Regions from separate parts of the Streptomyces sp. NPDC002573 genome, predicted to be linked through region 3. Evidence: riboswitches for the same ligand, from Rfam matches in the RefSeq annotation. Region 3 holds a riboswitch; each other region holds the start of a gene.

Region 1 (7,255 bases), on a different contig from region 3:
CCGACAGCACGGCGGCTGTCTTCCTCAGCGCCTGGTGCGCCTCCGGGGCGCCCTCCCCGGTGCCCCTTCGGCTCACCGGACGCATGGCGGCGCCACGGCCCCGGCCGAGGCCGGTTGGTGCAAGGCGGCGATGGGACCCCACGACCGGTCGCACTCCCTTCCGCTGACAGACCCCCGCCGAACGGCGAGGGAAGCGCGGCAGACAGTAGCCGGGTGATCACTCAGGGTTCAAAGCCGCCGCGATGGGCGCACAACGCGGCGCCCCGCCGCTGACGCAGGTCATCGGCGGGGCGTGGGGTCAGCGGGCGTCGCTGGAATTCGCCCGTTCGGGCGGAGTGGCGGCCCGGTCCGCGAGGGATCCGATCAGACTCGGACGCCGAACATGAAGGGTCCGCCGATCGTGCTCATCGACTCGTAGCGGACGAAGGTGCCGGTGCGCGGCGCGTGCAGGATCTGGCCGTTGCCCGCGTAGAGACCCACGTGGTGGATGTCGTTGAAGAAGAAGACCAGGTCGCCGACCTTGAGGTCGTTGACCGAGTAGATCCGGGTGCCTATGTTGGCCTGCTCCTGCGAGGTGCGCGGGATGGAGACGCCGGCCTGCGCGTACGCCCAGGAGGTCAGGCCCGAGCAGTCGAACTCGGCCGTGCCGGTGGCGCCGTACGAGTAGGGCCTGCCGATCATGGACTGGGCTGCGGCGAACGCCGCGGCCGCCCGACCGGAGGCGGAGCCGGTGTCGCCGCTGAGGACGCTGCGCTCACTGGCCCGGCTGGCCCGGTTCTGCTCGGCGGCAAGCTGCTGCTTCTCCTGCGCGGTCAGGGAGTTGAGCAGCTTCTGCGCCGCGGCGAGCTTGCCCTGGACTTCCTGCTTGTTCTTGCCCAGCTCGGTCCGGGTGGCCGCGAGGTCCTTGAGCTTGTCGGCGGCCTCCTGGCGCTCCTGGGCCAGCTCGCGCTGCTTCTCCTGGATCTTCTTGAGCGCCTCGACCTGCTGGCTGCTCAACTGGTCCAGGGTGGACGCCTTGTCGAGGTAGTCGTCCGGGTTGGAGGAGAGGAACAGCTGCACGGAGGGATCGATGCTGCCGGTGCGGTACTGGGCGCTCGCCATGGTGCCGATGCCGTCGCGCAGCTGGTTCAGCTCGTCCTGGCCCCGGGCGACCTTGTCCTGCAGACCGGAGATCTCCTTCTGGAGCTTCTCCTGCTTCTCCTTGGCGCCGTCGAAGGCCTCGGTGGCCTGCTCGGCGTCCTGGTAGAGCTTGTCTACCCGGGACTTGACCTCGTCCTTGTTCGGCTTCTCGCTGGGGGCGGCGTTTGCGGCCTGGGCGCTGAAGGCCACGGCGGCGGCAGCGGCGGTGGTGAGCACGGTCACACGGGTGCGGCTCGGCTGCTTGGGTCGACGGTGGGACGCCACGGGGGCGAGCTCCTTCTTCCTCCAGCCGCCTACCGACACGCCGGCGGGCGGTGCCCTCCGCCGGTCACCCACCCCTTGTGAGTGATCACCCGTGCGGAGGTTCGAGGCCCGACCCTAGTGACCTCGCTGTGATCAGTTCAAATCCTGAGGGGGAAAATTCCCGTCACGCAATGCATTCTTTGCACGGAACTCACCCCAGGTGATGCGGCCTTGACGCTACGTTGCGCCACGACCACCCCAATTCGGGCATGACCGACGGATGTTGCGCTTGGTGCGTAGGCGACTCATGGGGTGGTGTATGGCGCACCGGGCGGGCCGGACAAGGAAGTCCGTTATGCCCGGGAAAATCGCCTGAGCAGCACCACCGACGCGACGGGGCGGGCGCCCGCCCTGGCGACCCCGTCGGCCACCTCCCGGTCGGTGGAGACCACGATGACGGGCCGGCCCGGCGGCTCCGCGCGCACCAGCTGACGGATCAACTCGTCGGCGGTGACACCCGGCTTGGAGAACAGCACCCGCACTCCGCGCGGCGGCGCGAGCAGCACGGGGGCGGCCAGTTCGGCCCCGTCGAAGACACAGGTGACCTCCGCGCCGGTCTGCGCGGCCAGCTGCGAGAGCTGCCCGAGGAGCCGGAGCCGCTGCTTCTCCAGCGGCATCTGCGGATAGCCGGTCTTGGTGACGTTGTAACCGTCGACGACCAGATGCGCCTGGGGCAGCGCGAGCAACTGGTCGAGGATGGCGGGATCGTTCTCGGACAGCGCCCGGGCGGCGATGTCCTTCGGTGTCATCCGTCCCGGTTCGACCGCGTCCACGGTCTCCGCGGGCCGCACCGAGACCGGTGGCAGCGCCAGCTCCCGCCGCAGCCCCTGGGCCGCGTCCAGCACGGTGTCCAGCAGCAGCCGTACCCGCATGTCCTCGACGCTGCGCCCCTCGCGCGCCGCCCGGCGCGTGGCCTCCAGGGCGGCCTCCGCCTCACCGAGACGCGCCTTGAGCCGCCGGGTCTCGCTCTCGGCGGCGGAGACCTGCGCCTGGCCCTCGGCGCGCACCGTCTCGATCTCGCCCTGGACCTTGCGCAGGGCGGACTCGCCGCGCTTTACGTCACTGAGCGCGGCGCGCAGCTTCCGGTGAAGCGATTCGGCTTCCTTGCGGGCCGACTCCAGCTCCCCGCGCAGCCGTTCGGTCTCGGCGCGGGTCTGCTCGCGGGCGGCTCCCAGTTCCTCGCGCAGCCGTTCCAGCTCGGCCCGGCTCTCCTCGTCGGCGCGCTCGGCGTCCGCCCGCTGGGCCTCCTCGCCCGCGGCGGTCACGAGCTTCACCCAGCCCGCCGGGCGCAGTACATAGGCCGCGGCCGCCACGTCGAGCGGGTCCGCGGCCGGGGGCGGCGAGCCGGAGTCGAGGGCGCCGGTGAGTTCCGGCTGGGCCTCTCTGAGCTTCTCCGCGATCCGCTGCCGGAACACCGCGTCGGTCTCCAGGGCCGCCGCCATGGCGTTGCTGGCGAACTTGGCCCGACGGTTCGGGGTGAATCGGGCGTACTGCCGCAACTGTGCGGGCAGTTCGGCCAGGGTCAGCCCGCCGAAGCCGTCCGAGACGATCTGTACGACCCGACGGCGCACTCCGTCGGGCATCGGACGGTCGAGCACCTCAGCGGTGCCGTCGACCGGCTCCCCGCCCGAAGTCTCCACCATCCGTCACCCCAATGCCTGTGCGGGGCCGCCTCCGTCAGGAGCCGGCGCCCGGCCTGTCCACGAGTTCCACCTGATCCAGGGCGTTGCACCAGCGGCACCGCACCGACTCGATGGTCTCACTGACCACCTCGCGCTCCTCCACCGTCGGTTCCCCGGCCAGATCGAGATGCACGTACTCGATCACCTTCGATGAGCGGGTCACGTCGAACCGGGTCAGGTTGCCGCAGAGCTTGCAGCGCCAGCGGGTCGTGTCGGTCGGCAAGGGAACCGTCATCGTGGCTGCTCTTCCTTCTTCCAGTCTCCGTGATGCGCCAGTTTCCCTGGAGCGTGTGGCTCGTAACCCTACGGCCTGGCGGGCAACCGCCGCCTGCCCGTATCACGCGGCGAGGCACTCTGTGCTGATCGGTCCGGTTACGCCATGCTCTGTCCCATGATCAGCACCTGGAGCAGGACGGCCGGGAGGGCGTTGCGGGGACAGTCGGCACCCGTGACGTACGGACTGATCGCGCTGTGCTGTCTGATCTTCGTGCTGGGGCCGGCCTCGGGCCTGAATCCCGCCTACGGCCGGGGCGAGGCGCTGCTCGCCGCCCAGCGGACCTACTTCGCCCGCTGGGGCGTGGTGCCCGCGGAGCTGTTCAGCGGGGCGCCACGGGCCGCGCTCACCCCCGCCACGGCACTCTTCGTGCACGGCAGCTGGGTCCATCTGCTCGGCAACATGCTGTTCCTCTACGTCTTCGGGGCGATGACCGAGGAGCGGATGGGGCATCTGCAGTTCGCCCTGTTCTACGGGGGCTGCGGCTATCTGGCGCTCCTCGGGTACGCGGCTGCCCACGCGCAGTCGACACAGACGCTGGTCGGCGCCTCGGGGTCGATCTCCGCGGTGCTCGGCGCGTTTCTCTTCCTGTTCCCCGGGGCCCGGGTGACCAGTCTCTTCCCGTTCCTCTTCTTCCTGCCCCTGCGCTTCCCCGCCTGGGTGGTACTGCCCTTCTGGGCGACACTGCAGTGGATCGCGGCGGGCCGCGCCGCCCAGGGCCCGGGCGTCGCCTATCTGGCCCACGTGGTGGGGTTCGCACTGGGCTTCCTCTACGCCTGGGTGCGCAGGCCCCTGCTGGTGGCGCCCCCGTGAGCTCCCGCGCCGCGACGGGACACGGACGTACTCCGGCAGGCACTTCCCGCGCCGCCGGAGTACGTCTGTTGGTGTGCGATGGAGCAGGTCTTAGAGTGACAGTCCGAGCGTGCACCTAGGGAGACAGCCAGCCGTGATCACTGCGATCGTGCTCATCAAGACCAGCGTGGACCGGATCCCCGAGATCGCCGAGTCGATCGCCGCGCTGGACTCCGTCAGCGAGGTCTTCTCCGTCACCGGCACGTACGACCTCATCGCCATGGTCCGGGTACAGGCCCATGACGACCTGGCGGACGTCATCCCCGGCCGGATCAGCAAGATCCCGGGCGTGCTGGCCACGGACACGCATGTCGCCTTCCGCACGTACTCCCAGCACGACCTGGAGGCGGCGTTCGCGATCGGGCTCGACAACTAGGGCGTCGGCCGGTCAGCGGCGTCAGACCGCCGGGACGCAGCGTCCGTCCTCCGTGCGGTACGTCCACCGCGCACCGTCCCGGACGAGTTCCCCGACCGCCCGGACGAACCGCTCCACATGCTCGTCGGGCGTGCCCGCGCCGAAGCTGACGCGGATGGCGTTCAGGGACCGCTCGCCGGGCGCGGCCTCGGGGGCGCCGCACTCGCCCTGGGTCCCCGGGTCGCCGCCCAGCAGGGTGCGCACCAGCGGATGGGCGCAGAACAGGCCGTCGCGCACGCCGATGCCGTACTCGGCGGAGAGCGCGGCGGCGAAGTGGGAGCTGTTCCAGCCCTCGACGACGAACGAGAGGACGCCGACACGGGGCGCGTCGTCGCCGAAGAGGGAGAGCACCTTGACCTCCGGGATCCCGGCGAGTCCGTCCCGGACCCTGCGGACGAGGAACTGCTCACGGGCGACGAGCGTGTCGAAGCCCGCCTCGGTGAGGGCCTTGCAGGCCGAGGCGATGGAGTAGGCGCCGATCACGTTGGGCGAACCGGCCTCGTGCCGCGCGGCGCTCTCGTGCCAGTCGACGTCCACTCCCCCGTCCGTCCGCCGGTTGACCCTGCGGCTGGCTCCGCCGCCCGCGAGGTAGGGCTCGGCCGCGCGCAGCCAGTCGGCGCGGCCCGCGAGCACGCCCGAGCCGAAGGGGGCGTAGAGCTTGTGGCCGGAGAAGGCGACCCAGTCCACCCCGAGGTCCCTGACCGACACGGGGTGGTGCGGGGCCAGCTGGGCGGCGTCCAGGACGATACGGGCGCCGTGCGCATGGGCGGCCTCCGCCAGCTCGCGTACGGGCCACAGCTCGCCGGTGACGTTGGAGGCACCGGTGACGCAGACCAGGGCCGGTCCGTGGGGGTCGCGGTCCGCGAGGGCGCGCTCCAGGGTCCGTACGGCCTGCTGCGGGGTGCGCGGGGCGTCGAGGACGGTGACCCGGGCGTCCCGCCAGGGCAGCAGCGAGGCGTGGTGCTCGGTCTCGAAGACGAAGACCTGGCAGTCGGCCGGCAGGGCGGCGGCGAGGAGGTTGAGCGAGTCGGTGGTGGACCGGGTGAAGATCACCTGGTCCTCCCCGCGGCAGTCCAGGAAGGCGGCGACGGTCTTCCGAGCGTTCTCGAAGAGGTCGGTGGACAGCTGCGACAGATACCCGGCGCCCCGGTGGACGCTGCCGTAGTACGGCGCGTACGCCGCCACGTCGTCCCAGACGCGCTGGAGCGCAGGGGCGCTGGCCGCGTAGTCGAGCGCGGCGTAGGTGACGGTGCCGCCCGTGACGAGCGGGACGCTGACATCCCTGCCCAGAACGGGCAGCGGGGCACAAACGGACTGGTCGGCGGCAAGGGTGGAGACAGACATGGGTGCACTCCCGTGAAGGCAGAGGGATCACCGCACCGGAGGGCGGGCGCAGGGGCGCGCGACTGCCTCGACGGCACGGGAAAAGGTGAAAAGGGGATGCGGAGGCGGGGCTCTGCGGCCCTAGCGCATTCGCTTGCTCACGGAACGGCTCCCTCGAACGACCAGGACCCCTGGCCCCACGCTCACCGGCGTGTGAGGGGTCCGCGCTTGCCGTAGACCTCACTGCCTACGACCTGGTCTTCACCCGGGGCACCCCGCCACGGACGGAGGGTTGCCGGACAGCCGGCCGGGGCCGAGTGGCTGTCGCTCATGACCTGGGCAGGACGCTACGTGACATGATCGGGCGGCCGCAACATCTGTCCGGATGCCGGGACATACCCCCTCCGTCGCACAGGCGACTGCATGCGAAGGGGGAGCCCGGCCGTGCCGCGCTCCCCCTTCGCCCCGGGGCTCAGCGGTGGCTCGCGGCCACCCAACGCTCCAGGGACCGCTTCGCGGCGCCCGAGTCGATCGACTCCTCCGCCCTCGCCATCCCGGCCCGCAGCTGCTCGGCCAGGGGCGCCCCGGCGGGCTCCAGGGCCACCAGCGCCGCCGCCGAGTTCAGCAGCACCGCCTCCCGCACCGGCCCGGTCTCCCCGTCCAGCAGACGCCGCGCCACGTCGGCGTTGTAGGAGGCGTCGGCGCCGCGCAGCGCCTCCACCGGCACCAGGTCCAGGCCGACGTCCCGGGGATCGAAGGTCTCCTCGGCGACCTTTCCGTCGCGGACGACCCAGACCCGGGACGTCGAGGTCGTCGTGAGCTCGTCCAGTCCGTCGTCACCGCGGAAGACCAGGGACGAGTTCCCGCGCTCGGCGAGGACTCCCGCCACGATGGGCGCCATCCGCGGGTCGGCGACCCCCACGGCCTGGGCCTTCACCCGCGCCGGGTTGGTCAGCGGGCCCAGCACGTTGAACGTCGTGCGGATCCCGAGCTGGCCGCGCGCCGCGGCCACATGCCGCAGCGCCGGGTGGAACTTCACCGCGAAGCAGATGGTGATGCCGGCCTCCTCGGCCACCTCGGCCGTCCGCCTCGGGGTGAGGTCCAGATTGATGCCGAGCTTCTCCAGCACGTCCGAGGAGCCGGACGCGGACGACGCGGCCCGGTTGCCGTGCTTGACGACCTTCGTGCCCGTGCCGGCCACCACGATCGACGACATCGTGGAGATGTTGACCGTCTTCGCGCCGTCGCCGCCCGTACCGACGATGT
Region 2 (7,255 bases), on a different contig from region 3:
CCGCGCAGGAGATCAACTTCGACCGGTTTCTGTCCATCCGGCAGATCCTGGTCTACCACGCGGGATATCACGGCATCGGCCGGAAGGCGGCCGCCTGGCGCGCGGACGAACTGCTCGCCCTGTTCCGTCTCGACGACAAGGCCGACGTACGTGCCTACGAACTCTCCGGCGGCATGCAACGGCGCCTCGTCCTCGCGCGGGCCCTCATGCACCGTCCCCGCCTGCTCATCCTCGACGAGCCGACGGCCGGCGTCGACGTCGAACTGCGCTCGGAGATCTGGCGGGTCGTGAAGGGCCTCAACGCGGCCGGCACCACGGTCCTGCTGACGACGCACTACCTGGAGGAGGCGGAGACCTTGTGTGACGAGATCGCGCTGCTGCGAGCGGGCCGGATCGTCGACCGCGGCTCCGCCGCCTCGCTGCGGGAGCGGTACGCGGCCCGGGACATCTCGGAGGTCTACGAACGGGTGATCACGGCGGAGGAGATGGCCTCGTGAGCAGCACCGAAACGCCGGCCCTCCCGGCGTACGACGAGTCCTTCCGGGCGGAGCGCTCACCGTTTCTGTGGTTCCTGGAGCGCGAGGTCCTGCGTTTCCTCAGGATCTGGCGCTACAGCGTCGTCGGTCCGGTGCTGTCGACGGTGCTGTTCGTCGTGGTTTTCGGATCGGCTCTCGGCTCGCACGTCGACACGATCGACGGTGTCGGCTACGGCAGCTTCATCCTGCCCGGCCTCTTCGCCCAGGCGATCGTCAACGTCGGCTTCTTCAACGGGACGACCAGCCTGTTCGAGGCCCGCCGGGACCAGTACATCAACGACGTGTTCGCGAGCCCGCTCAGGTGGTGGGAGATCAACGCGGCACTGGTGGGCGCTGGCGTCGCCCGAGGCGTCGTCGTGGGCGCGGGCGTCCTGGCGGTGGCCGTGCCGCTCACCCACGGCGGCACCCCGGCCCGCCCCGTCGTCCTGCTGTTCGGCACGCTCGGAGTGCTCCTGGTCGCCGCGCAGGTCGGCGTGATCGCGGGCGGTCACGCCAAGTCCCTCGACCATGTCTACTCCATGGAGTCGATCATCCTGCTGCCGCTGGGCTTCCTCGGCGGCGTCTTCTACTCGGTCCGTCAACTGCCGCCGTTCTGGAAGTACGTGAGCCACCTCGACCCCGTCTTCTGGCTGGTCCAGGTCGAACGGATCGGGTTCCTCGGCAAAGGCGACGTCAGCGCCGGCTGGGCCCTTGCCGTGGTCTGGGGCCTGGCGGCGACGCTGACGGCCTGGTCGTCCGCGATGTTCGCCACCGGCCGACTCAAACCCTGAATCCCATACGGGAAGGAACACATCATGGCGAGCACCGAACCCGAACAGGCTCTGTCCACCGACGTGTTGGTGATCGGCGGCGGCCCCGCGGGCACCTGGGCCGCGATCAAGGCCGCTCAGGGGGGAGCCGACGTTGTGCTGGCCGACAAGGGATACACGGGCGCGAGCGGAGCGACCGCATCCGTCGGCACCGGCATCTGGTACGTGGACGACGTCCCCGAACTGCGCGAGGCCGCCATGGCGAGCCGGGAGGCACTCGGCGGATTCCTCGCCGACCGGGACTGGATGGCGCGCGTGCTTGACGAGACGCACGCGCGCATGGACGAACTGGCCCGCATCCAGCGCTACCCCTTCCCCGTCGACGCCGACGGTCGTCAACTGCGCGGCGACCTCCAAGGGCCGGAGTACATGCGGCGGCAGCGCACCCGGGTGCGGCGGCTCGGCGTCCGCATCCTCGACCACACCCCGGCGCTGGAGCTTTTGACCGACGCCGACGGCATCGTCTCGGGGGCGCGGGCGCTGGACCGTACGACCGGTGAGACCGTCCGCATCGAGGCCGGGGCGGTGGTACTCGCCGCCGGGGGATGCGCGTTCCAGTCCAAGACGCTCGGCTGCGACGTCAACACCGGGGACGGCGCGCTGCTGGCCGTCGAGGCGGGGGCGCGGCTGTCCGGGATGGAGTTCTCCAACGCCTACGCCATCGCCCCCCAGGGCACGTCACTGACCAAGACCGCCTACTACTCGTGGGCGACCTTCTACCGCGCCGACGGCTCGGTCCTCGACGGCGCGGGCAGCACCCGCGGCCGGTCGGTGATCGCCAAAACCCTGCTCACGGAACCGGTCTACGCCCGCTTCGACAAGGCCACACCGGACGAGCAGCGGGCGATGCGCAAGGGCCAGCCGAACACCTTCCTGGTCTTCGACCGGCTGGGCATCGACCCCTTCACCGACCTGTTCGAGATCACCCTGCTCGCCGAGGGCACGGTGCGCGGGACCGGCGGTGTCCGCATCGCCGGCCACGACTGCTCCACCGACGTCCCCGGCCTGTACGCGGCCGGCGACACCGCGACCCGCGAGCTGATCTGCGGCGGCTTCACAGGCGGCGGCAGCCACAACGCCGCGTGGGCGGCGTCCTCGGGCAGCTGGGCGGGCCGGGGCGCCGCCACGTTCGCCGCCGGGCGCGGCCGTCCGGGCCGCGCCGTGCGCCCAGTGGGGACGGCGGGCCTGCGCCCCACCGGCGCGGTGAACGTCGGCCACCGCGAGGTCGTCACCGCCGTACAACGCGAGGTCCTGCCGTACGACCGCAACTACCTGCGACACGCGGACCGTCTGGAGCCGGCGCTGCGTTCGCTGCACGAGACGTGGTCCGCGGTCCGTGAAGGGCTCGGAGCGAGCGGCGAGGCGCTGTTCCGGGCCAGGGAAGCGGCCGCGATGGTGGCCCACGGCCGCTGGATGTACCACGCGGCGCTGCAGCGCACCGAGTCGCGCGGTATGCACAAGCGGGCCGACCGGCCGGCGCAGGACCCGGCCCAGCACCACCGGCTGCTCACCGGTGGGCTGGACGAGGTCTGGAGCCGCCCGGAGGCGGTGCAACGGCAACTGGTCGCGAGCGGAGGCCGAGCCGCATGATCGAGATCGTCGACCCGGATCGCTGCGTTGCCTGCGACCGGTGCATCGAGGTGTGCCCGACGCGCGTCTTCGATCGCGGCGCTGACGGCGTTCCGGTGATCGCGCGCCAGGACAGCTGCCAGACCTGCTTCCAGTGCGAGGCTTACTGCCCGACCGACGCGCTGTTCGTCGCCCCACTGGTGACCGCGGTCGCTCCCGGCTCGCGTTTCCGTGATGTGACAGAGCTCGAGGACTCCGGTCTGCTCGGCGGATACCGGCGTGAGCTCGGCTGGGGCAGGGGAAGGACGCTCGGCGCCCGCACCGCGGTCGGACCGGAGTATCCGGACTGACCAGGGCCTGGATCGTCGCAGGATCCAGGCCCAGACTCCTGTACCCGGCCGAGGACGCCGGACACCGACCACGAAGAACGACTTGTCGCACGCCGCTCAGATGCTCCGCAAACGGGGACAGGGGATCGCAGGTTCACAACCTGTCGTCCCGATGATGTCCCGACGGTGCGAGGAGTCTTCGCGGGCGAGAGTCTGCGGGCCCTCTCGTCTGGGCCTTCTGCGGTGAGCACGCAGCCCGTCGGCACGTCACCCACGCCGACTCGACACCGTCGCCGCGTCCCGACGGTTGCAGTGGGAAACGTGTGGTGACCGTGTCGAGGCGGGCCGCCGTCCCATCGGGGCGTCCGCGATGCGGGACGGCCCTCTTGACGCCGATGCCGGTCGGATCGACACTCACTGAGGGAATCCTAGTGAATAGGTAGGGAAAACATGAGGCGCCTGGAGCCGGTCACCGCACGCGTGAGCCGTTCGCCTCTTCTGACCTCCCGCCGTCACATCGATCTGCTGCGCGTCTGCAGCGCTATCAACCCCCAGGACTGAGCCGCGCCCATCCCGCACCGGAGACGCCCTCGGGCGTCGTGCCGTCCGGTGCGTACGGGAGAGCTCCGCTCCCTCACCCGACGTCGCTTCCGCCGCGCGTACGCCCGCGCCCGCTCCCGGGGAGAGTCATGACTGTCACACCGCTGGCCGCCCACGCCGCCGACCGACCCGCGCCCGCCTTCCGGGGCCGGATCGGCCGGGACGCGCGCAGCGGCCACTACGCCGTTCCGGGCCGCTACCGCCTCCATCTGTCGACCGCCTGTCCCGGCGGCCTGCGCATCGCCGTCACCCACAGCCTGCTCGGCCTGGACACCGTCTGTCCGGCCACCTACCTGCCCGCGCTCCCCGACTGCCCCGAGGGCGGCCACTCCGTCCTGCGTCCGTTGTACGAGGCCAGCGCCCACCGGTACCCCGGTCCGGCCGTCGCGCCGGTGCTCAGCGACGACTGGTCCGGGCGGATCGTCAGCACCCATGCCCCTGACATCATGCGCGACCTCGGCCGCCGGTTTGGCGGTGACCGTCTCTCGCTCTACCCGTGCGGCGCGGAGTCGGAGATCGAGGCGGTCGAGCGGATGTGCGCTCAGGGCATCGAACAGGCCGCGCAGCGCGCCGGATCGGCCGGTGGCGAGCCGTTGGAACGTGACACGGCACTTGGCATGCTGCTCGAAACGCTTGGGGCCCTGGAACGCTGGCTCGAAGGACGCACGTACCTGATCCGCGACGAAATCACCGCCGCCGACGTCGAGTTGTGGGTCGCCCTGGTCCAGCTCGACACCGTCCACCGCAACCACCTCGACGCCTCAGCCGTCCAACGCATTGCCGACCACCCGACCCTGTGGGCCTACGCCCGCCGGCTCGCCGCCCACCCTGCCTTCGGCGGCCACCTCGACCTCGACGGCATCGAACGCCGCCACCACGCCCGCTGCCAGGGCCTGGAGGCCGCCGGAGCAGCCGTCCAGATCCTGGACTGGGCGGCCCACACCACCCGTTAGCCGTTCCACCTGGTGGACCGGCGTTGACATTCGTTCGGGCAGTTGTCTTAACTACGGCCCAGAACGGTCATGAGTGTCAGCGACAAGCCCTGGCTTGCTGACCGGCAACCCTCGCGCCGCGGTGGGGTGCCCCAGGTGACGACCGGACCGAAGATGTTTCGGTAAGCGCGAGGCCCACCGGGCCGGAACAGTGATGGTGACGCCATGTACGCAGCTCCCAGGACGGCCACGCGCCGCTCCCAGGGCTGCGTACAGCCGTACCCGAACCGTCTCGTCGCCGATCGCGCCGTCGATCTGCTCCGCGTGAACAGCGCACTGTGTACCGCACCGGGCTGTGCCCGCTGTCGGGGCTGACACCTCCCCGCAGCCCCCGCACTCCCTGACGAACACCGCCCGTGCGGTGTGCCGTTGTCCTCCCCGCCCCCGGTACCTCACCGTCGTGTGCGCTTCCGCATGCCGCCGTGCTTCCGGGGTGTTCCCACCCAGCCGGAGCCCACCATGAGTGAACCCCCTGGCGCCACCGTCACCCTCCCCGAGGCGCCGACCGCCGACGAACCATCGAAAGCCCTCACTGCCCAGCGAGTTCTGCCGCTGCGGCGCCCCGGACGCTGGATCGCCACCGCGGTCGTCCTCGTCCTGGTCGCCCAGTTCGTGCACGGACTGGTCTCCAACCCCTTCTACCAGTGGGACCGCTGGGGCTACTGGTTCCTGCGCCCCACCATCCTCGACGGCCTGCTGATCACCCTCGAAGTCACCGCCTACAGCGCGGTGCTCGGCCTGATCAGCGGCATCGTGCTCGCCCTGGCCCGGCTGTCGAGGAGCCCCGTGCTGCGCGCGGTCAGCTGGACCTACGTCTGGGCGCTGCGCTCCATCCCGCTCATCGTGGTACTGATCTTCCTCTACAACTTCAGTGCCCTGTACAAGACGTTGAGCGTCGGCATTCCCTTCGGCCCGGCCTTCTTCTCCTTCGACGAGTCGAAGCTCGCCACCGACATGGTCGTCGCCGTGATCGGCCTCAGCCTCAACGAGGCCGCCTACGCGGCCGAGGTCGTACGCGGGGGCATCCTCTCCGTCGACCAGGGCCAACACGAGGCGGCCGCGGCGCTCGGCCTGCCGAAGGGCTACCAGTTCCGGAAGATCGTCTTTCCGCAGGCGCTGCGCTCGATCATCCCGAACTACGTCAACCAGCTCATCGGCCTGATCAAGGGCACCTCGCTGGTCTTCTACGTCTCTCTGCTCGACCTGTTCGGCTCGGCGCAGACCATGGGTTCCACCTACCCCGGCGACATCGTGCCGCTGCTGCTGGTCGTCACCGTCTGGTACCTGATCCTGACCAGCGTCGTCTCCGTCGTCCAGTTCTACGTCGAGCGGTACTACGCCCGCGGTGCCATTCGCAGCCTGCCGCCGACACCGCTGCAGAAGCTCCGCACCGGGCTCACCGACCTGCGGGCCCGCATCCGCCGGGAGGCCGCCGTATGACCGCCGACACCATCGAGGCCCTGGCGGACGTCGAGGCCGCCACCGTCGAGGTCCACGACGTGCACAAGTGGTACGGCACCCATCGGGTGCTGGACGGCGTCGACCTGACCGTCCGCCCCGGCGAGGTCACCGTGATCCTCGGCCCCTCGGGCTCCGGCAAGTCCACCCTGCTGCGGGTCATCAACCATCTGGAGAAGCCCGAGATCGGCCACGTCAGCATCAATGGCGAGCTGATCGGTGTGAAGCGACAGGGCGAGAGGCTCAAGGAGCTGAGCGAGCGCGCCATCCTCACCCAGCGCGGGCGGATCGGCTTCGTCTTCCAGAACTTCAACCTCTTCCCGCACCTCACCGTCCTGGACAACGTGGCCGCCGCCCCGGTCGCCACCGGCAGGCTCGGCAAGCCCGAAGCCCAGGAGCTCGCCCGCGAACTCCTCGGCCGGGTCGGCCTCGGCGACAAGACCGGCGCCTACCCGCGCCAGCTCTCCGGCGGCCAGCAGCAGCGCGTCGCCATCGCCCGCGCCCTCGCCCTGCGCCCCGGCGTCATCCTCTTCGACGAGCCCACCTCCGCCCTCGACCCCGAACTCGTCGGCGAAGTCCTCGCCGTCATCAAGGACCTGGCGACCAGCGGCACCACCCTTCTCATCGTCACCCACGAGATCGGCTTCGCCCGCGAGATCGCCGACCGGGTCGTCTTCATCGACAGCGGCAAGATCATCGAGCAGGGCCCGCCCTCCGAGGTCCTCGACAAGCCCCGGCACGAGCGGACCAGGGACTTCCTCAGCAAGGTCCTCTGACCCGCCGCACCCTTCAGACCTCCCCCCACGCCACCCTCATCACCTCCAGCGACAAGGAACGGCCATGCCCACCCAGTTCACCCGACGCAGCCTGATACGCGGCATCACCGCGGCGACCGCCGTCGCCTCCCTGGCCACCGGGCTCGCCGCCTGCGGTGGCAACAGCGACGCGGCCACCTCCACCGA
Region 3 (7,255 bases):
TCCTCGACGGCCGCCTTCGCGTTGCGAACGGCGTCCTCGATGCGGTGCTTGCGCTCCTTGAGCTCGACCTCGGTGGCGGCACCGGCCTTGATGACGGCCACGCCGCCGGCCAGCTTCGCCAGGCGCTCCTGCAGCTTCTCGCGGTCGTAGTCGGAGTCGCTGTTCTCGATCTCGGCGCGGATCTGGTTCACGCGGCCCTGCACCTGCTCCGGGGAGCCGGCGCCGTCGACGATCGTGGTCTCGTCCTTGGTGATGACGACCTTGCGGGCGCGGCCCAGGAGGTCCAGGGTCGCGTTCTCCAGCTTGAGGCCGACCTCCTCGGAGATGACCTCGCCGCCCGTGAGGATGGCGATGTCGCCGAGCATGGCCTTGCGGCGGTCGCCGAAGCCCGGGGCCTTGACGGCGACGGACTTGAAGGTGCCGCGGATCTTGTTGACGACCAGGGTCGACAGGGCCTCGCCCTCGACGTCCTCGGCGATGATCAGCAGCGGCTTGCCCGACTGCATGACCTTCTCCAGGAGCGGGAGCAGGTCCTTGACGGAGCCGATCTTGGAGTTGGCGATCAGGATGTACGGGTCGTCGAGGGACGCCTCCATACGCTCCATGTCGGTGGCGAAGTACGCCGAGATGTAGCCCTTGTCGAAGCGCATGCCCTCGGTGAGCTCGAGCTCCAGACCGAAGGTCTGCGACTCCTCGACGGTGATGACGCCTTCCTTGCCGACCTTGTCCATGGCCTCGGCGATGAGCTCGCCGATCTGGGTGTCGGCGGCGGAGATGGAGGCCGTGGAGGCGATCTGCTCCTTGGTCTCGACGTCCTTGGCCTGCTCCAGCAGGGCGGCGGAGACGGCCTCGACGGCCTTCTCGATACCGCGCTTCAGAGCCATGGGGTTGGCACCGGCCGCCACGTTGCGCAGGCCCTCGCGGACCAGCGCCTGGGCGAGCACGGTCGCGGTGGTCGTACCGTCACCGGCGACGTCGTCCGTCTTCTTGGCGACTTCCTTGACCAGCTCGGCGCCGATCTTCTCGTACGGGTCCTCGAGCTCGATCTCCTTGGCGATGGAGACACCGTCGTTGGTGATCGTGGGGGCGCCCCACTTCTTCTCGAGGACGACGTTGCGACCCTTGGGGCCGAGCGTCACCTTCACGGCGTCCGCGAGCTGGTTCATGCCGCGCTCGAGGCCGCGCCGCGCCTCCTCGTCGAACGCGATGATCTTGGCCATGTGAAGTGGTCCCTCCAGGACTGGGGGTGATTACTTCGGACCGCGCCCGCGCCCGCGACGGACGGCCCCGGCCGGTGGTTCCTTGCCCCACCCGGTCCGCGGCCTCACCGACCCGGTCCTTCTTTGTCACTCTCACCTTCAGAGTGCTAACGCCAATGATTAGCACTCGCCCCCTCCGAGTGCAAGACGCGCCCGCGAGGTGGGCTCGTCGGAGGGCGCGCAGAGGGCCTCGCCGCGACTGCCGTGCGCCCCCGCCGCGCGCCGGGACCCACCGGATTCCGGACAGACCGAGGGGCTCGCACCCCGTACGGGATACGAGCCCCTCGACACGTCGAACAATTCAGTCGTCGGCGCGCAACTCAGCCGGCCAGACGGACCATGTCCGCCTGCGGCCCCTTCTGACCCTGCGAGATCTCGAACTCGACCCGCTGACCCTCTTCCAGGGTGCGGTAACCGTCCATCTGGATCGCGCTGTAGTGGACGAATACATCCGCACCACCGTCGACCGCGATGAAGCCGTACCCCTTCTCCGCGTTGAACCACTTGACGGTGCCCTGAGCCATGCCTAACTCCCCTATTACTGGCCCTTGCACAGATCCACACTTCGCGGATCCGGGTCAGACCTCACCCCCCAACGGTTGGGGGCGTGCGCCGGAACGCGTCGACCGCGGCTGAATGTATCTGTCCAACTGCCGTGTGCAACAGGTCAATCGGACGAGAATTCCGGGCACGACCGGTCGGGAATGTACCGAGAATTCACCCGAATTCAGGGCAAGTCGGGCCCGACAAAAGGAATGGATGGCGCAAAACCCCTGCCCACTTTGGCTGCTTCTTGTCGGACGGGCGGCAGGGACACCGGTTGCCCGACCGGAAAACGGGGAGCGAGTTCCCCAACTGTACCGTGCTCAACCATGCAGAATTGCCCCCTCCGCTTGTCTCACGGAGAGGGCAATCCAGTGAACTCTCGGTGCTCGACCTTACCGAGGGTAATGGTCGCGCGGGGATGAACGGCCGTCAGCCGCCCGCGACAGCCGGGATGATGGAGACGCCGACGCCGTCCGGGGTGGCCGTCTCCAGGCCCTGCTCGAAGCGGACGTCGTCGTCGTTGACGTACACGTTGACGAAGCGGCGCAGCTTGCCCTGGTCGTCGAGGACGCGGGCGGCGATACCGGTGTGCTTCTTCTCCAGGTCGGCGATGACCTCGGCGAGGGTCGCGCCCTCGGCTGCGACCTCGGCGAGGCCTCCGGTGTAGGTGCGCAGGATGGTGGGGATGCGAACGGTCACGCTCATGCGAGGCCAGCCTCTCGGAAGGAGTCCAGGTTCGGACGGATCGTCGCGGTGAGGCCCGTGCCCGCCACCGCGTCCAGGGTCTTGAGACCGTCGCCGGTGTTGAGCACGACGGTCGTCTTCGTCGGATCGAGCACACCGCTCTCGATCAGCTTGCGGGTCACGCCCACCGTCACACCGCCCGCCGTCTCCGCGAAGATGCCCTCGGTGCGGGCGAGCAGCTTGATGGCGTCCACAATCTGCGCGTCCGTCACGTCCTCCACGGCCCCGCCGGTGCGGCGCGCGATGTCGAGGACATAGGGACCGTCCGCCGGGTTGCCGATCGCCAGCGACTTGGCGATCGTGTCCGGCTTCTGCGGCCGTACGACGTCGTGGCCCGCCTTGAACGCGGTCGACACCGGGGAGCAGCCCTCGGCCTGGGCGCCGAAGATCTTGTACGGGCGGTCCTCGACCAGCCCGAGCCTGATCAGCTCCTGGAGTCCCTTGTCGATCTTCGTGAGCTGGGAGCCGGAGGCGATCGGGACCACGATCTGGTCCGGCAGCCGCCAGCCGAGCTGCTCGGCGATCTCGTACGCCAGGGTCTTGGACCCCTCCGCGTAGTACGGCCGCAGGTTGACGTTGACGAAGCCCCAGCCCTCGCCGACCGGGTCGCCGATCAGCTCCGAGCAGAAGCGGTTCACATCGTCGTAGTTGCCCTCGATGCCGATCAGCTCGCCGCCGTAGACCGCGGCCATGACGATCTTGCCCTGCTCCAGGTCGTGCGGGATGAAGACGCAGGAACGGAAGCCTGCCCGGGCCGCCGCGGCACCCACCGCGCCCGCCAGGTTGCCGGTGGAGGAGCAGGAGAGGGTGGTGAAGCCGAAGACGCGCGCCGCCTCCAGCGCCTGGGCGACCACGCGGTCCTTGAAGGAGTGCGTCGGGTTGCCGGAGTCGTCCTTCACATACAGACCGCCGGTCACGCCCAGCTCGCGCGCCAGGTTGTCGGCCTTGACCAGCTTGGTCCAGCCGGGGTTGAGGTTCGGCTTGTCGGCGACGTCCGCCGGAACCGGCAGCAGCGGCGCATAGCGCCAGATGTTCGCGGGTCCCGCCTCGATGCGCTTGCGCAGCTCCTCGGTGTCGTAGCCCGAGAAGTCGTAGGCGATCTCCAGCGGGCCGAAACACTCCTCGCAGGCGAAGACCGGGCCGAGGGACACCCGATGGCCGCACTCGCGGCAGGACAGGGCGGCGGCGGGTCCGAGATTCACGGAGTCGGTGCTGCTTACAACTGACTGCACAGCCATGGCAGGCGAGGCCCTTTCTCCTCATCTTCCTCACGACGCATCTCGCCGTGAGACGGATTTGGCACCTTCCCTAGCCGGGAGCCTCGCGGAAACGATCACATGGATCTACGAGAACCGGCTGGAGGGTTGCCGGGGCTTCATCGGGCCGTGTCCCTCTGCCCCTCTGGATGAGCTGTATGCGGTTTTTTCACTGCTATGAGCAGCGGCGACCCCCGACATGCGATGGTCACCGGCGTTGTTCAAGACTGTAACCGAAGGCCAGGACAGTTGAGATAGTCGTCCGACCCGCGAGATGGATCACCGCATGTGAGGAGCCGCAGACCGTGCTGGAAGAAGTCGAGCGCTGGCTGAGCACCCGCTCCTGGTCCGTGACCGATCGCCCGATCCACCAGATGCTGGCCGCCAAACGCGCCTCGGGCTCGTCGGTCAGCGTGGTGCTGCCCGCGCTGAACGAGGAGGAGACGGTCGGCGAGATCGTCGCCGTGATCCGTCATGACCTGATGCAGCAGGTTCCGCTCGTCGACGAGATCGTCGTCGTCGACTCCGGTTCCACGGACCGCACTTCCGAGGTCGCCGCGGCGGCCGGCGCGACAGTGGTGCACCGCGACACCATCCTGCCGCGCATTCCGGCCGTGCCCGGCAAGGGCGAGGTGCTGTGGCGCTCGCTCCTGGTCACCCGCGGGGACATCGTCTGCTTCGTCGACGCGGACCTGAGGGAGTTCTCCTCGGACTTCGTCTCCGGGATCGTGGGCCCGCTGCTCACCGACCCGGGCGTGGACCTCGTGAAGGCGATGTACGACCGGCCGCTGGCCCTGCCCGGCGAGCCCGCCTCCGGCGCGGCGGCCGGCCAGGGCGGCCGGGTCACCGAGCTGATGGCGCGCCCGCTGCTCAACATGCACTGGCCGCAGTTGGCCGGCTTCGTCCAGCCGCTCGGCGGCGAGTACGCCGCCCGCCGCTCACTGCTGGAACGGCTCCCGTTCCCGGTCGGGTACGGGGTGGAGCTGGGCATGCTGGTCGACGCGCTGCATCTGGTGGGCCTGGACGCCCTGGCCCAGGTCGACGTCGGGGTGCGCCTGCACCGCCACCAGGACGGCCAGGCGCTGGGCCGGATGGCCGCGGAGATCTACCGCACCGCGCAGCTGCGGCTGGCTCGCGGCCATCTGGTGCGCCCCGCCCTCACCCAGTTCGAGCGGGTCGAGGGCCGCTTCGAGCCGCGGACGTACCCGGTGGACACGGAGGAGCGGCCACCGATGGCGGAGATCCCGGAGTACGCGCACCGGCGGGCGGCCTGAGCCGTCCGGGTCCGGGCGCACCCCGGGGGAACCCGGCCCACGGCCCCCCTTTGTATACGGTTCCGCAGACGGCCGAAGGGAACGTTTGAGCGTTTTCGGTGCGGGCTAGGTTTCGTGGCATGGCTTCGAATGCGGCTTCCGTTCTGGTGGCGTCCAACCGCGGCCCGGTCTCGTACGTGCTGGACGAGACCGGACAGCTCACGGCCAGGCGCGGCGGGGGCGGACTGGTCTCCGGCCTGTCGGCGATCGGCCCCGACACGGACGCGGTGTGGGTCTGCTCCGCGCTGACCGACAGCGACCGGGAGGCCGTACGGCGCACCGCGGGCAGGCTCGATCCGGCCGACACCGGCGGCCAGCGCGTACGGATGCTCGACATCGACGCGCAGGTGCACGCGGACGCGTACAACGGCATCGCGAACTCGGTCCTGTGGTTCGTGCACCACATGCTGTACCAGACACCGCTGGAGCCGGTCTTCGACGCGGAGTTCCGGCGGCAGTGGGCGGCCTACGAGACCTACAACCGGGCGTTCGCCGAGGCACTGGCCGAGGAGGCCGCCGAGGGCGCGGCGGTCCTGGTCCAGGACTACCACCTCACCCTGACCCCCCGGATGCTCCGCGAGCTGCGCCCCGACCTGCGGATCGGCCACTTCTCGCACACGCCGTGGGCACCGCCGGAGTACTTCCGTCTGCTGCCCGACGACATCGCCGCGCAGGTGCTCGGCGGGATCCTGGGCGCGGACCGGGCGGCGTTCCTCACCCAGCGGTGGGCCGACGCGTTCACGGACTGCTGCCACGCGGTCCTCGGCCCCGGCATCCCCTCGGGCACGCGCATCGGCGTCCACGGGCTGGGCGCCGACGCCGAGTTCCTGCGCGAGCGGGCGCACCGGCCGGATGTGGACGAGCGGATGTGGGCCCTGCGGGAGCAGATCGGCTCGGCCCCCGACGGCATGCCCCGCAAGTCGATCGTGCGGGTGGACCGCACGGAGCTGTCGAAGAACATCGTGCGCGGGCTGCTGGCGTACGAGGAAATGCTCCGGTCGCGTCCGGAGTGGCGCGAACGTGTCGTCCATGTGGCGTTCGCCTACCCGTCCCGGCAGGACCTGGCGGTCTACCGCGACTACACGGCGGAGGTCCAGCGGGTGGCGGCGGAGATCAACTCCCGTTACGGCACCCTCGGCTGGACCCCGGTGGAACTGCACGTCAAGGACGACTTCGCCCGCTCGCTCGCCGCGTACCGGCTGGCGGACGTGGCCCTGGTGAACCCCATCCGGGACGGCATGAACCTGGTCGCCAAGGAGGTGCCGGTGGTCTCGGACGAGGGCTGTGTGCTGGTGCTCTCCCGGGAGGCCGGGGCGTACGAGGAGCTGGGCGAGGACGCGGTGACCGTGAACCCGTACGACATCGTGCGCACGGCCCAGGCGCTGCACGAGGCGCTGTCGATGAGTCCCGCGGAGCGCGCGGAACGCACCAAGCGGCTGGCCGCGCAGGCCACCGCGCTGCCCCCGGCCCGCTGGTTCCTGGATCAGCTGGCCGCGCTGGAGGGCTGAGGACCGCGCCCGGCGGGACCGCGGCCCTCAGTCCCTCGAGGCCTCAGGGGCGGTCCGTCATGCGGTCGCCAAGAGCGGTCACCAGTCCTACGACGCCTTCCGGGCCGTCGACCACGAGGTCCGCCCGGTCGGCCAGTTCGGTGACCTCCTCGCTGCCGCTGCAGACGAGCAGGCCGGGTACGCCGTCGGAGCGGAGTTTCTCGACGGCGGCGAAGGCAGGGAGGTCGCCGAGGTCGTCCCCCACGTACATGACCGCTCCGGCGCCCGTCTCCCGGACGTACTCCGACAGGGCCACTCCCTTGTCCATGCCCGGCGGGCGCAGTTCCAGGACCAGGCGGCCGGGTTCGACGATCAGTCCGTGGCGGGTGGCGAGGTCGGTGAGGGGTTCGCGCAGGGCCTCGAAGGCGGCCTGCGGATCGTCGGACCGGCGGGTGTGCACGGCGACGGCGCGCCCCTTCTCCTCGATCCAGGTGCCGCGCCAGGCACCGATCTCGTCCAGGAAGCCGGGGAGTTCGGCGCGGACGGCGGCGACCCCCGGGTGCGGGGCGGGGGCGTTGACGGTGCCGGTGCGGGCGTCCCAGCGTTCGGCGCCGTAGTGGCCGAGGACGACGAGGTGGTCGAGTCCGGGT

Evidence for each region. A riboswitch is a leader RNA that binds a small molecule or an ion and turns the genes downstream of it on or off. The one in region 3 is predicted to bind S-adenosylmethionine.
Region 1: another riboswitch for S-adenosylmethionine. It lies ahead of ACFYX0_RS03450 (aminotransferase class V-fold PLP-dependent enzyme); the one in region 3 lies ahead of thrC (threonine synthase).
Region 2: another riboswitch for S-adenosylmethionine. It lies ahead of ACFYX0_RS35445 (amino acid ABC transporter permease); the one in region 3 lies ahead of thrC (threonine synthase).

Annotation. Positions count from the first base shown of each region.
Region 1 covers NZ_JBIARC010000002.1:284,787-292,041, forward strand. The annotation lists gene ACFYX0_RS03420 (NlpC/P60 family protein) at 1-142, opposite strand, end outside; gene ACFYX0_RS03425 (NlpC/P60 family protein) at 364-1,404, opposite strand; gene ACFYX0_RS03430 (NYN domain-containing protein) at 1,737-3,086, opposite strand; gene ACFYX0_RS03435 (hypothetical protein) at 3,121-3,360, opposite strand; gene ACFYX0_RS03440 (rhomboid family intramembrane serine protease) at 3,517-4,212, shown strand; gene ACFYX0_RS03445 (Lrp/AsnC ligand binding domain-containing protein) at 4,346-4,627, shown strand; gene ACFYX0_RS03450 (aminotransferase class V-fold PLP-dependent enzyme) at 4,649-6,010, opposite strand; SAM riboswitch class IV at 6,209-6,325, opposite strand; gene trpD (anthranilate phosphoribosyltransferase) at 6,462-7,255, opposite strand, start outside.
Region 2 covers NZ_JBIARC010000055.1:11,719-18,973, forward strand. The annotation lists gene ACFYX0_RS35415 (ABC transporter ATP-binding protein) at 1-497, shown strand, start outside; gene ACFYX0_RS35420 (ABC transporter permease) at 494-1,306, shown strand; gene ACFYX0_RS35425 (FAD-dependent oxidoreductase) at 1,331-2,935, shown strand; gene ACFYX0_RS35430 (4Fe-4S binding protein) at 2,932-3,264, shown strand; gene ACFYX0_RS35435 (putative leader peptide) at 3,694-3,804, shown strand; gene ACFYX0_RS35440 (glutathione S-transferase C-terminal domain-containing protein) at 3,933-4,796, shown strand; SAM riboswitch class IV at 4,862-4,970, shown strand; gene ACFYX0_RS35445 (amino acid ABC transporter permease) at 5,295-6,275, shown strand; gene ACFYX0_RS35450 (amino acid ABC transporter ATP-binding protein) at 6,272-7,069, shown strand; gene ACFYX0_RS35455 (transporter substrate-binding domain-containing protein) at 7,134-7,255, shown strand, end outside.
Region 3 covers NZ_JBIARC010000011.1:134,488-141,742, forward strand. The annotation lists gene groL (chaperonin GroEL) at 1-1,220, opposite strand, end outside; gene ACFYX0_RS13700 (cold-shock protein) at 1,580-1,783, opposite strand; gene ACFYX0_RS13705 (MoaD/ThiS family protein) at 2,235-2,510, opposite strand; gene thrC (threonine synthase) at 2,507-3,787, opposite strand; SAM riboswitch class I at 3,806-3,961, opposite strand; gene ACFYX0_RS13715 (glucosyl-3-phosphoglycerate synthase) at 4,111-5,079, shown strand; gene ACFYX0_RS13720 (trehalose-6-phosphate synthase) at 5,199-6,626, shown strand; gene otsB (trehalose-phosphatase) at 6,670-7,255, opposite strand, start outside.